Regions from separate parts of the Paenibacillus sp. P3E genome, predicted to be linked through region 1. Evidence: riboswitches for the same ligand, from Rfam matches in the RefSeq annotation. Region 1 holds a riboswitch; the other holds the start of a gene.
What was found. A riboswitch is a leader RNA that binds a small molecule or an ion and turns the genes downstream of it on or off. The one in region 1 is predicted to bind cyclic di-GMP.
Positions count from the first base shown of each region.

Region 2: linked by a shared signal. The riboswitch ahead of A3842_RS05225 (anti-repressor SinI family protein) and the one ahead of A3842_RS28895 (S-layer homology domain-containing protein) in region 1 are both predicted to bind cyclic di-GMP.

Region 1 covers NZ_LVWH01000223.1:9,162-14,831, forward strand. Annotated here, with positions in the region: gene A3842_RS28890 (DUF6531 domain-containing protein) at 1-110, opposite strand, end outside; gene A3842_RS28895 (S-layer homology domain-containing protein) at 136-2,220, opposite strand; cyclic di-GMP riboswitch class I at 2,272-2,364, opposite strand; gene A3842_RS28900 (DUF6953 family protein) at 2,617-2,853, opposite strand; gene A3842_RS32765 (hypothetical protein) at 2,888-3,055, shown strand; gene A3842_RS28905 (ABC transporter ATP-binding protein) at 3,607-4,650, opposite strand; gene A3842_RS28910 (ABC transporter permease) at 4,691-5,491, opposite strand; gene A3842_RS28915 (ABC transporter permease) at 5,488-5,670, opposite strand, start outside.
Region 2 covers NZ_LVWH01000033.1:1,970-7,639, forward strand. Annotated here, with positions in the region: gene A3842_RS05215 (TasA family protein) at 17-625, shown strand; gene A3842_RS05220 (helix-turn-helix domain-containing protein) at 1,022-1,354, shown strand; gene A3842_RS05225 (anti-repressor SinI family protein) at 1,449-1,604, opposite strand; cyclic di-GMP riboswitch class I at 1,633-1,726, opposite strand; gene A3842_RS05230 (2-oxoglutarate dehydrogenase E1 component) at 2,164-5,034, shown strand; gene odhB (2-oxoglutarate dehydrogenase complex dihydrolipoyllysine-residue succinyltransferase) at 5,086-5,670, shown strand, end outside.

The sequences.
Region 1 (5,670 bases):
CCCGGAACAACCGGGACGTAAGAGAGGACCAGCAGCAGCGCAAGCATAAGGTTCACACGTGTTTTCATACTACCGCTGCGCCACTTCCTTGTTATCTTTCGAAATGTCATAGACTGATCTCCTATCCGTTATAAGTTAGAGTAATTTCAACTCGGCCAGCAGCTTGTACATAATGACAGCCGCCTCGGCTCTCGTGGATGAATGCTTAGGCTTCAAAAGCTGTGCGCTGCCCTGCACCAGCTTCTTCTCGACTGCAGCAGCTACAGATTCCCGTGCCCATGCGCTAATGCTGTCATTATCCTTGAATCCGGAGAGTCCAGCCTCACGCTTGACCGCATCCGCAGCAGTAGCCTTGTTGCCCGTAGTGCTGTCAATCGCCCGCATTAGCATCACCATCATCTGTTCACGGGTCAGCGGATCATTACCATGAAATAGTCCGGCTTCGCCGGTTACGATTCCGGCCTTGGCTGCCGCCTCCACATAAGGGTAAGACCAGTTCGCCGCTGGGACATCACGGAAGGTCGCCGTATCCGGCTGCACCGGCTGCAACTGAAGAGCTGCTGCCAGCAGCTTCGTGAATTCCGCCCGGGTCAAAATACCTTTTGGCGCATACACGGTTCCGTTCATCCCGTTCACGATTCCTCTTGCGGCGAGTACCTCTACCTGTTGCTGTGCCCAATGGCCTGACAAATCTGTGAAATCAATATCACGCAGCATAACCGCATACAGTCCGGAGGCTGTAATCTTGGCCTGCACAAATCCATTCTCCGCTGCAGTCACTCCCCCGATATAGGTCCAGTTGCCTTTTGCCGGATTGTAGCTGTAGATTCCAAGCTTCTCACGACTTGTCGTCCAAGGCTCTTCCTTGGGATATTGAACCGCCAGTTTGGCCGGGATCAGAAATGGAGAACTCGCTTGTATCTGCCAGGCGGAACCTGCCTTCAGCAGTTTTTTGCCGTTTGCGTCGATCAGTGCCTGTGTCTCCAGCTCTGCCTGGGCCAAGCTTACAGTGGTATTATCCTTGAAGGTTCCTGCTGAAATCTCCAGCCGCGCCAAGCCATTCAGTACAGACAAGATACCGCCAGCACTGCCGATAACCTGACTATCCTTGGCTCCGGTTATTACAGGGATCTTCACTTCCGGGGTTGAGCCCGAGTTCGAGCCGGTACCTGGATTTGGCGTTGTACCCGGGGATGGAGTTGTTCCCGGACTTGGAGTCGGGAGGTTTCCATCTTTTAATTCCACTGATTCTATGTAGTCGTCTTTCTTGCTGTACAACAGCTTACTTCCGTTAATTCCGATCAGCTTCGCCCCGGCCGGTACCGCCGGCAAAGGCTTCACTGCATAAGTAGAGAGATCCACCTGCTGCAGCGTAACTGCACCGTTAACATCCTCTTGAAAAACGGCCTGTCCTCCGCCTATGGACATGAAGGCATACTCTGTTCCTCCAGGCTTCATCTCCGTGAGATCCACAGGCTGTGCCGTCAGGTCTTTGATATTCAGAAGCACATACTTACTCTCAGAGGCGCCGTTCTTTTGCTTAAACAGCACATGGCTCCCGTTAAAAACAAACCAGTCCACGTAATTCGCTCCGCCCAGACTAATAAGCGCACGCGTGACTCCACTGCTTACATCCAGCAGACTGAGGCCCCCGTCACGGGCATTCTTATACACCACATCTCCACCTGCCAGTACCGGGAACCGTCCTTCGCCGAGGTCGGCTTCAACCCCCGTAGCCAGATCATGATAGATCATGCTGCCGTAATTTTTGCGCTCGTACCAGACCACGCCAACTCCATCCGTAGTCGGATTCCCATATTGGCCGGACTGCTTGTTAAGCTTGATGCGGGTGCCTGTTGCAAGATTTGCAGAGTAGATATCCCAGTTCAGGGAAGCTTCCTGCTCCGTTCCCTTGTCCGCCCACACGGCAATACTGCCGCCCACAGAAGGGGCGTCCTTGGCGGATGAGCTCGTCGTAAGTACCGTACCCGCACCACTGGATTGATTCAGCGCGTGCACCTGTTTGACCCCGCCTGCATCTGCTTCCAGCCATACGATCCGGTCACCGGATACACTGTAGTCCGTTCTGCCCGGATCTGTCCCCGCTGCCGAGACCTGCTTCATGCTGAACCCCCCGCTTAACAGGCCTCCAAGCATACATACCACCGCCACTGCGGCCACAAGGGGCCGCGACAACTTCATTTCCCTTTCCAACCTCATTCACTTCTCTCCCCCAGCACTATTTGTAGGCACGCCAAAAAACCAAGTGCCTTGAGCGGCCCGGCTGCCCTAACATCCTTCCCGGATGAAGTAGGCCCGTGGCTTTGCGTCTCCGACTTTCGTACGGATTTGCCTTTGTTCCAAACTCGGTTTTCAGTCCCTTTACCCTTATGTATTCGTGACTTTCGATGTACAGGACTCTATCATTATCGGAATTTATTCCTGTAGAATTAAGATGTTCTATTTTTTCCTTTTTTAGGGATTTGGACATAGAAAAAAACCACATGTAGGAGATGCCCCGCATGTGGTTTATAGTCAGCTTCTATACTTCTTCTACTGGACAAGCAAAAAGGGCTTCAACGGTCACCAGCATCATAGCTGGCCCGGGGGCATATTTCAAGTCCATGCCCACAGGAATCCGTCACGGTCCCAGGCGATTCTTCCGCCGTGCAGCTTGCGGAAGGCCTTCTTCACATCCTTGGACAACGAAGCATTCCCGTTCTCATTCACAAATACAAACTGCTCGCCAAAATTAGCCTTCACATATTCAATCGCAGCGGTCTGGTACAGGGTTCCCGTAAAACGGATCTCCTTGACCATCCACTCCGCTACCTCTTGTGCAGTTACTTCCATCAGGGTACTGCTCCTTCCTGTAAATCCCTCTACAATGCCTTCCCATTATAGCATGAATATGGTCACTCGGGAGGTTCACTGGACAGGGCAAGAGACGGGACAGTGGAGAGCGAAGAGGCGGGCCGAAGAACAAGAACGGGGAATGAACAGCACGACGGACGGGCAACAGTCAAGGCCATTCGGGCAGAACGGGTTTGCATAGAAAGGATTAGAAGAAGTGGAAGAAGCGGAAGAAGTGAAAGAAGTGAAATCAGGCGCTCACTCTTCCTCCTCCCCGCGCATGTTCGCTGCTTGGCGGTGTATAAGCCGAATTTAAGAATTAGAATACACTACCCAATGAATTCTCTGTTCCTACAGAGATTCATTGATGCACAGAGATCGATTCTAAATCAACTCTATACCGTTTATGCTGAACGAAAATGCTAGCTCATCTATGCACGATGGAGATTAGTTGGAATTTATACACTTAATTTCCGATAAATCGTAGTAATACTAGCATTAGTTGGAATTAATCCACTTAATATTGATCAATATGGATAATTCGGGCTGAAAGTAGATTTTTAGTTTTACTTTTTCCACTTCAGTGCTGCGATATCGTAATGCCAGCTGATTAGTGGTAGTTTTTCCACATAAATTTGTATATCAACGAAAAGTAATCATAGTTTAAGAATGTTGAGCGATACACATAGCAAACGTCCATTCCAGCGAAAGGATCGACGCTAAGCCTTGGAGTCAGGACTTATATCCCCGCCTCTACGCCCCCTCCTGCTCCAGATGCAGCAGCTGGGAGGGATCAAGCAACAGGGTCACACAATCCCCTTCCCGAACCCGCAGCCAGCGGCCGTCATTCAGCAGGTCTACGGTCAGACTGATCCCCTCGGCCATGACCGTGGCGCGGATGATATTGCCCAGAATCGACACGGACTGAACCTGTCCGCGTACATCCACCATGCCATCCGCATCATCCTGAATTGCTTCACCTTCAGCCAGCAGGGTTACCGCCTCGGGGCGGATTGCAAAACGGTCGGAGCGGCTGTCGATCCTGCGGAACAGCGCGAGTGCCTCCGCCCGGTTGAATACGTTATAGCTGCCCATGAACCGGGCCGCGAATTCTGTGCGGGGCGCTGTGTACAGCTGCTCCGGGGAACCTTCCTGCACCATGCGCCCCTGGTTCATGATGCAGATCCGGTCCGAGAGGATCAGCGCTTCCTCCTGGTCGTGGGTCACGAACAGCGTCGTCATGCCCAGCCGCCGCTGAATATCGCGGATTTCCGCGCGCAGATTCTTGCGGATTTTGGCGTCGAGCGCGCTGAGCGGTTCGTCCAGCAGCAGCAGCTTCGGCTGGACGGCCAGCGAGCGCGCCAGCGCCACCCGCTGCTGCTGTCCACCGGACAGCGCCTGCGGATAGACACCGCGCTTGTCTTCGAGATCGACCAGCGCCAGCAGTTCTTCGCACCGGCTGCGCCGTGCCGCCGGTGCAACGCCGCGCATGCGCATTCCGTATTCCACATTCTGGCTGACGGTCAGATTGGGGAACAGCGCATAGGATTGGAACACCATGCCCACATCCCTGCTGCGCGGCGGCAGCTTCGTCAGCTCCTTGTCCGCGAGCCTGATACTGCCGCTGTCCAGCTCAGTCAGCCCGGCGATGCAGCGCAGGAGCGTGCTTTTGCCGCAGCCGGAAGGGCCCAGCAGCGTGATCAGCTCCCCCTCTGCGATGTTCAGATCTACTCCAGCCAGCACAGGCGTATCACCAAAGCTTTTGCGGACACCTTCCAGCTTCAGATAATCTTCCATTCCTTTATCCCCCTTATTGTGGACCTCCGGCCGCTAGACCTTACTTCGCCTGCCCTTTAATCTTCATGCCAAGCTTCATCAGCACGGCCGACAGCAGCAGAATAAATACAAAATAGGAAATGGCAATCGCGCTGGCCAAATGTCCGCTTTCCCCCACCCGCTGGTACAAATAGACCTGAATCGTCTGGATATGGCCTCCCACCAGCATATTCGTCAGTACGAACTCCCCAAACAGCACGGAGAAGGACAACAGCGCGGAGACCATGACCCCCGGCCAGATATTCGGCAGAATCACATTTACAAAAGCAGTCCGTCTCTTGGCCCCAAGCAGCTCAGCGGCATTCAGCAGCTCTACAGCCGATACACTCAGCAAGCTGTTGCGGATGCCCTGATACATATACGGCAGGATGACCACGAAATACGCCCCTACCAGCAAATAAGCGGTACCCGAAATGTCGAATGGGCCAGAGGAATAGGTGCGGATCAGGCCTACAGCCGCCACAACTCCCGGCACAGCGTAAGGCAGAACAACAATTCCCTTCATGAAGCTCTCCCAGCGCGGAAAATAAACCGTAATGACAAAAACAGCCGGCAGCATCACGGCAAGACTGAGCAGCACGCTGATGATGCACAGATACAGCGAAGTCCACAGCGCCTCCAGAAAGCGGATATCCCGGAACATGTCACTGAACCAGTTAAGTGTCCAGCTGCGGGGCAGCAGCGTATTCTGCCAATCCTGGGCAAAAGCATATAATCCCGTTGCCAGCAGCGGCAGCAGCAGATAGACCATGAGCAGGAGCATGAAGGTGCGCGGGGCGAAGCCCGCTTTGCGCGTATTCATGGTCCCGCCTCCTCACGGACTGCTGGCCAGCGCCGGTTGGATCGTCCGCTGCTGCGCTCCTGCCTGGCAGGAATTCTGCCGCCGAATCCTTCCATCCGCCGTACCATCCGCTGATTAAGGAACACAGCCAGCAGCGTACTTAGTGCAAGCAGAACCGCCAGGGTGCTGCCCATCTCCGG
Region 2 (5,670 bases), on a different contig from region 1:
GAGGAGGAATAAGAATATGGGTATCAAGAAAACATTGGGTTTTGGCATGGCATCGGCAGCACTCGGTTTGTCTTTGATTGGCGGAGGAACCTTCGCATATTTCAGCGATACTGCGACAAGCACGGCAACCTTCGCAGCAGGTACGCTGGATCTGAATTCTGATCCTTCCGTAATCGTGGATATCCCTAACCTGAAACCGGGTGATACTGTAACCAAAACCTTCAAGCTCAAAAATGACGGAACCCTGGACATCGGCTCAGTATTGCTGAAGACCACTACAGAGATTACAGATACGCTCGGCGACAACAACGGTGTCGATCTCAGCAAATTCATCAAGGTTAAATTCCTGAAGAATAATGATAAAGGAACCATTCTCACACCGGAGGTTGTCGTATACGAAACCACACTGGATGCCCTGAAGAGCCAAACCCCCGATCTTGTAAACAATACCGGTCTGGATCAAATCTGGACGGAAGCCGACGGTATCAAAGCTCAGAGCAGCGACAGCTTTACAGTCAAGTTCGAATTCGTTGACAATGGTGAAGCACAGAACTATTTCCAAAAGGATAAGCTGAAGCTGACTTGGAACTTCGAGGCCAAACAAGGCCCTAAAAAAGATTATTAATTCATAACGGACTGCATTCTGAAGCAGCCTACCCTGATTCCGAAGCCGGAGCAGATTAGGCTGTTTTTTCTTTGTAACGATTGATTTTTGTCCATTTTACGGAAATTTGTTATACTGATAAAAAGAAACGTCTTCGCCGTCCTCCGAAAGAGGCGGTATCCGTTTCTCCATAAATAGAAGGACAATGTATAGCGTCAAGCATATACATTCTTATATTTCAATTGGAAACGGCTACGTCGTCTTTTACAAGCTTATGCTTCCGAAGCAGCAATACTACGTATCGCCTTCAAATAGCCGTTTCAGCGAGAAATATAAGGATGATTGATGGCATAGAACAGTTAAATCCTTATATTTTAACAATAAGTACGGAGGGGCGTTGTAATCGTGCCGGATAATATGGGAAGTCGCATCCACCAACTCCGTCTGGAAAAAGGCTGGTCCTTATCCGAATTAGCGGACAAGTCAGATGTGGCAAAATCATACTTAAGCAATGTAGAAAGAAATATCCAATCCAACCCCTCTATTCAATTCATCGAAAAAATCGCCGATGCGCTCCAGGTGTCTATCCACAGCCTGCTCTATGGCGAGCCCTCAGAGACTGACGAATCCGCACTAGATGGCGAATGGTTCCGGCTCGTTCAAGAAGCCATGGCTTCCGGCATAAGCAAACGGGAATTCAAAGAATTCCTCGATTATCAAAAATGGCGGCTAGAGCAAAAGGATCAATAACGGGCGGTTGTCCTAAGGCTCCAGCGATACAGAAAAGGGCACAGCGTCTGGCGCTGTGCCCTTTTCTGTATGTATTCCCGCAAAGTAAACGCCCCTACATTACCTGCAACGTTGTCTTTTCACTTAAAAACTGGCGGATTTCATCTGCCCCGATGCCTGCTTTCTTCGCCGACATCAGCAAATACACCCATTCTAGATCCAGATCACCCATCAGCAGTTCTCCGTCATTCCCCTGGTTGGACTTATCCAAGATATCTCCTCCTAGAATTTTTGCGTCCCCAGGCAGTCCGGCCGTCGTAGTAGTTGAAGCCTTTCTACATTAGACCCGAGACTTTGTGTCCCTGCCTTTCAGCAGGTTTACCCTTTACTGGATCCTTTACATGAAAGGATCTGGTTAGAAAACAATGAAACCGTTATCCGCAATAACATTATATAAGTTCTCACGAGAAAAGTGTGTCGATTTATGGAAATTTTTTATGACAAGTAGTGCAAAAGAACAGTTTTTTTTGCTGGGATTTGTCCAATAGATATGACTTTAGGAACTATTCATGAAGCCTTCGGTGGCATCCATGGGTAATTATTACCGGATCACCCTGTTCACATCCAGCTTCAGGTAACCGATATCCGTTTTCCATCATTTGAGGACTGAATCATGCCGTTTTGCGAACGGATTCCCCGAAAGTATGAATTGATTACACGCCTTGAAAGTAGCACAATAAGATGAGGAATGAAACCGCAACCATCGCAGCTCCACTGGGCGCCCAAGCCTCATGCCGCACGTGGAGTTCATCCGTTAGGAGGATGTATTCATGGCAGTTAAAGAGCCCTATAACGAATCCATTTGGAGTAAGTATCACGGCCCCAATCTGGGCTACATTCAAGAGAAATATGAGCAATTTGTTCATGATCCTTCATCCGTAGAACATCATTACCGCGATTTGTTTACCGTTTCCGGCCCTCCTCCGCTCGCTCCGGATGCCGTTCAGGCTCCGCAGCCGGCCCTTTCGGGAGACACCGAGTGGCTGAGAAAGGCCGTACGAGCTTCCAAGCTAATCGCCAATATTCGTATATATGGCCATATGGCCGCCAATATCGATCCGCTGGAGCAGGTTAACAGCCCTATGGCGAAATGGCTGGATTATGAAACCTATGACTTGACCCGCGAGGACCTGATTGCCTTGCCTGCCTCGCTGATCTGGGAGAATGCGCCGCCGGATGTTCATACCGCATGGGATGCCGTTCACCGGATGCGTCAGGCATATACGCAGACTATCGCCTACGAATTCGGACATGTGCATGACGAACAGGAGCTTCGCTGGCTGAACGGTCAGGCGGAGTCTACAAGCTCCCCCGCGCCGCTGAACAATACCGAGCGCAAGGAGCTGCTGAACCGCCTGATCCAGGTAGAGCAGTTCGAGACCTTCCTGCATAAGACCTTTGTCGGCCAAAAACGCTTCAGCCTGGAAGGCAATGACGCGCTGGTGCCCATGCTGGACGAGATTGTCCGTGCCGCCGCGCATGATGGTGCAGAGCATATCCTGATGGGCATGGCCCACCGCGGACGTCTGAATGTACTGGCTCATATTCTCGGGAAGCCCTATGATATTATTTTCTCGGAATTCCATCATTCTCCGAACAAGGAGCTTTTCCCTTCCGAAGGCTCCATGGGCATTAACTACGGCTGGACCGGCGATGTGAAATACCATTTGGGTGCTGACCGCGCCGTGCGCGAGGGCGAGACCGTCCGTACCCGTATTACACTGGCCAATAACCCGAGCCATCTGGAATTCGTCAACCCTGTCGTTGAAGGCTTTACACGTGCAGCTCAGGAAGACCGGAATTCCCCGGGTTTGCCGCAGCTCGACACGAACAAGGCCATGGCTGTACTGATGCACGGGGATGCCGCTTTTCCGGGCGAAGGAATTGTTGCGGAAACGCTCAACATCGGCAAGCTCAAAGGGTACTCCAACGGCGGTACGGTGCATATTATCGTCAATAACCGGATCGGATTCACTACCGAAAGTGAAGATTCCCGTTCCACCCATTATGCCAGTGACCTTGCCAAAGGCTATGAAATCCCTGTGGTTCACGTCAATGCCGATGATCCGGAGGCCTGCATCTCCGCTGTCCGCCTGGCTAGCGCCTACCGCAATCAATTTAAGAAGGATTTCGTGATCGATCTGATTGGATACCGCCGCCACGGTCATAATGAGATGGATGATCCTGAAACCACCCAGCCGATTGTGTATGGCAGAGTGCGTAACCATCCGACCGTCTATCGTGTCTATGCGGAACGCCTGCAGCGGGAGAAGATCATCACGGCAGATGATGTGAACCAGATGAACCTTGATGCGGAAAAAGTGCTTCAGGAAGCCTTCGACCTGATGAAGGATGGCAAGCGCAAGAACGGAGAAGCCAAAACCTCGGTACCGCTCGAAACGGAAGCAACTCAGCCGCAATCCACGGCGGTGCAGCTGGAGCAACTGCAGCTGATCAACCGGGAACTGCTGACGGTACCGGACGGCTTCAAGGTCTATCCGAAGCTGGAGCGAATTCTGCAGCGCCGCAAGGATGCGCTGAAGGACGGAGAACGGGTAGACTGGGCACTGGCCGAAACGCTGGCATTCGCCACTATCCTGAAGGACGGTACACCGATCCGCCTGAGCGGCCAGGATTCCCAGCGTGGAACCTTCGCCCACCGTCATCTGGTGCTGCACGACAGCGAGACAGGTGCACTGTTCTCTCCGCTGCACCAGCTTAGCGATTCCAAGGCATCCTTCGGGGTGTACAACAGCCCGCTCTCAGAAGCCTCGGTACTCGGCTACGAATACGGCTACAATGTGTTCGCGCCAGAAACCTTCGTGATCTGGGAAGCACAGTATGGCGATTTCGCCAATGCTGCTCAGGTTATTATCGACCAGTTCATTGCTGCCGGACGCGCGAAATGGACCCAACGCAGCAATCTGACGATCCTGCTGCCGCATGGATATGAAGGGCAAGGCCCTGAGCACTCCAGTGCCCGGCTGGAACGGTATCTGCAGCTCTCCGCTGAGGAGAACTGGACTGTGGCGAACCTGAGCTCCGCAGCGCAGTATTTTCATCTTCTGCGCCGCCAGGCAGCCTTGTGCGGCAAGGGAGAGGCCCGCCCGCTCGTGATCATGGCTCCGAAGAGCCTGATCCGCAACCCGCGCAGCACCTCCTCCGGAGCCGAGCTGGCTTCCGGCGGATTCCAGCCTGTACTTTCCGAGCCGCTTCTTGGCGGCAGTCCCGGGGAGATCAAACGGCTGGTAGTGTGCAGCGGCAAGGTGACTCTCGATCTGCAGACGGAGCTGGAGGCCGCCAAGGATCAAGACTGGTCCTGGCTGCATATCCTCCGTCTGGAGCAGCTCTATCCATTCCCTGAACGGGAACTGGCTGCACACCTCAGTGCGATGGGTTCCCTTACGGAAATTGTGTGGCTGCAGGAAGAACCGAAGAACATGGGCGGCTGGAGTTATGCCGAGCCCCGGCTGCGGGCCATCGCCCCGCAGAACGTCAAGGTGCAGTATATCGGCCGTCCGGAGCGATCCAGCCCGGCTAGCGGATATGCGGACGTGCATACTTTTGAGCAGCGTCGTATAGTAACAGAAGCCCTGAAATTGAACTCGCAAGTACAAGCGGCTGTACCGTCTTCCAGATAGAGGGCGGTGTCTCGGTAACGTAAACTATTCTATTTGGGGAGGTAAGGGCCTGTGTCCGAAATTAAAGTACCTGATTTGGGCGAATCTATTTCCGAAGGAACGATCTACAAATGGCTGGTAAAAGAGGGGGATACGGTCGGTCAGGGGGATGTGCTCGCTGAACTGGAGACTGATAAGGTCAACCTGGAGATCAGCGCGGAGGAGGACGGCGTCATCTCCTCCATCCTGCGCCAGGCCGGCGAGAATGTAGCCGTCGGCGAAGCGATCGGCATCATCGGCAGCGGCGCCGGTACGGCAGGCGCCGAAGCGCCGCAGAGCGCTGCGGCCGGCAAGCCGGAGGCTCCTGCTGCGAGCAGCGAAGCCCCAGCGGCTGCCGCACCGCAGGCAACGGCGCCAGCTTCCCCCGCCGCACCCGATGCAGCGGCGGCGGGCACTGCGGCCCTGGCTTCGCCGGGGGCGCGCAAGCTCGCGCGGGAGCGGGGCATCGACCTCGGCGAGGTCAGTGCCCGCGACCCCATCGGCCGGATCGCTACGGCCGATGTGAAGGGCCATGGCGCAGCCGGGCCGGAGGCCGCTGCGCCAAGCGCTCCGGCGGCAGCGGCCGCGCCTGCGCCGGTGAAGCCTGCGGCGGCAAGC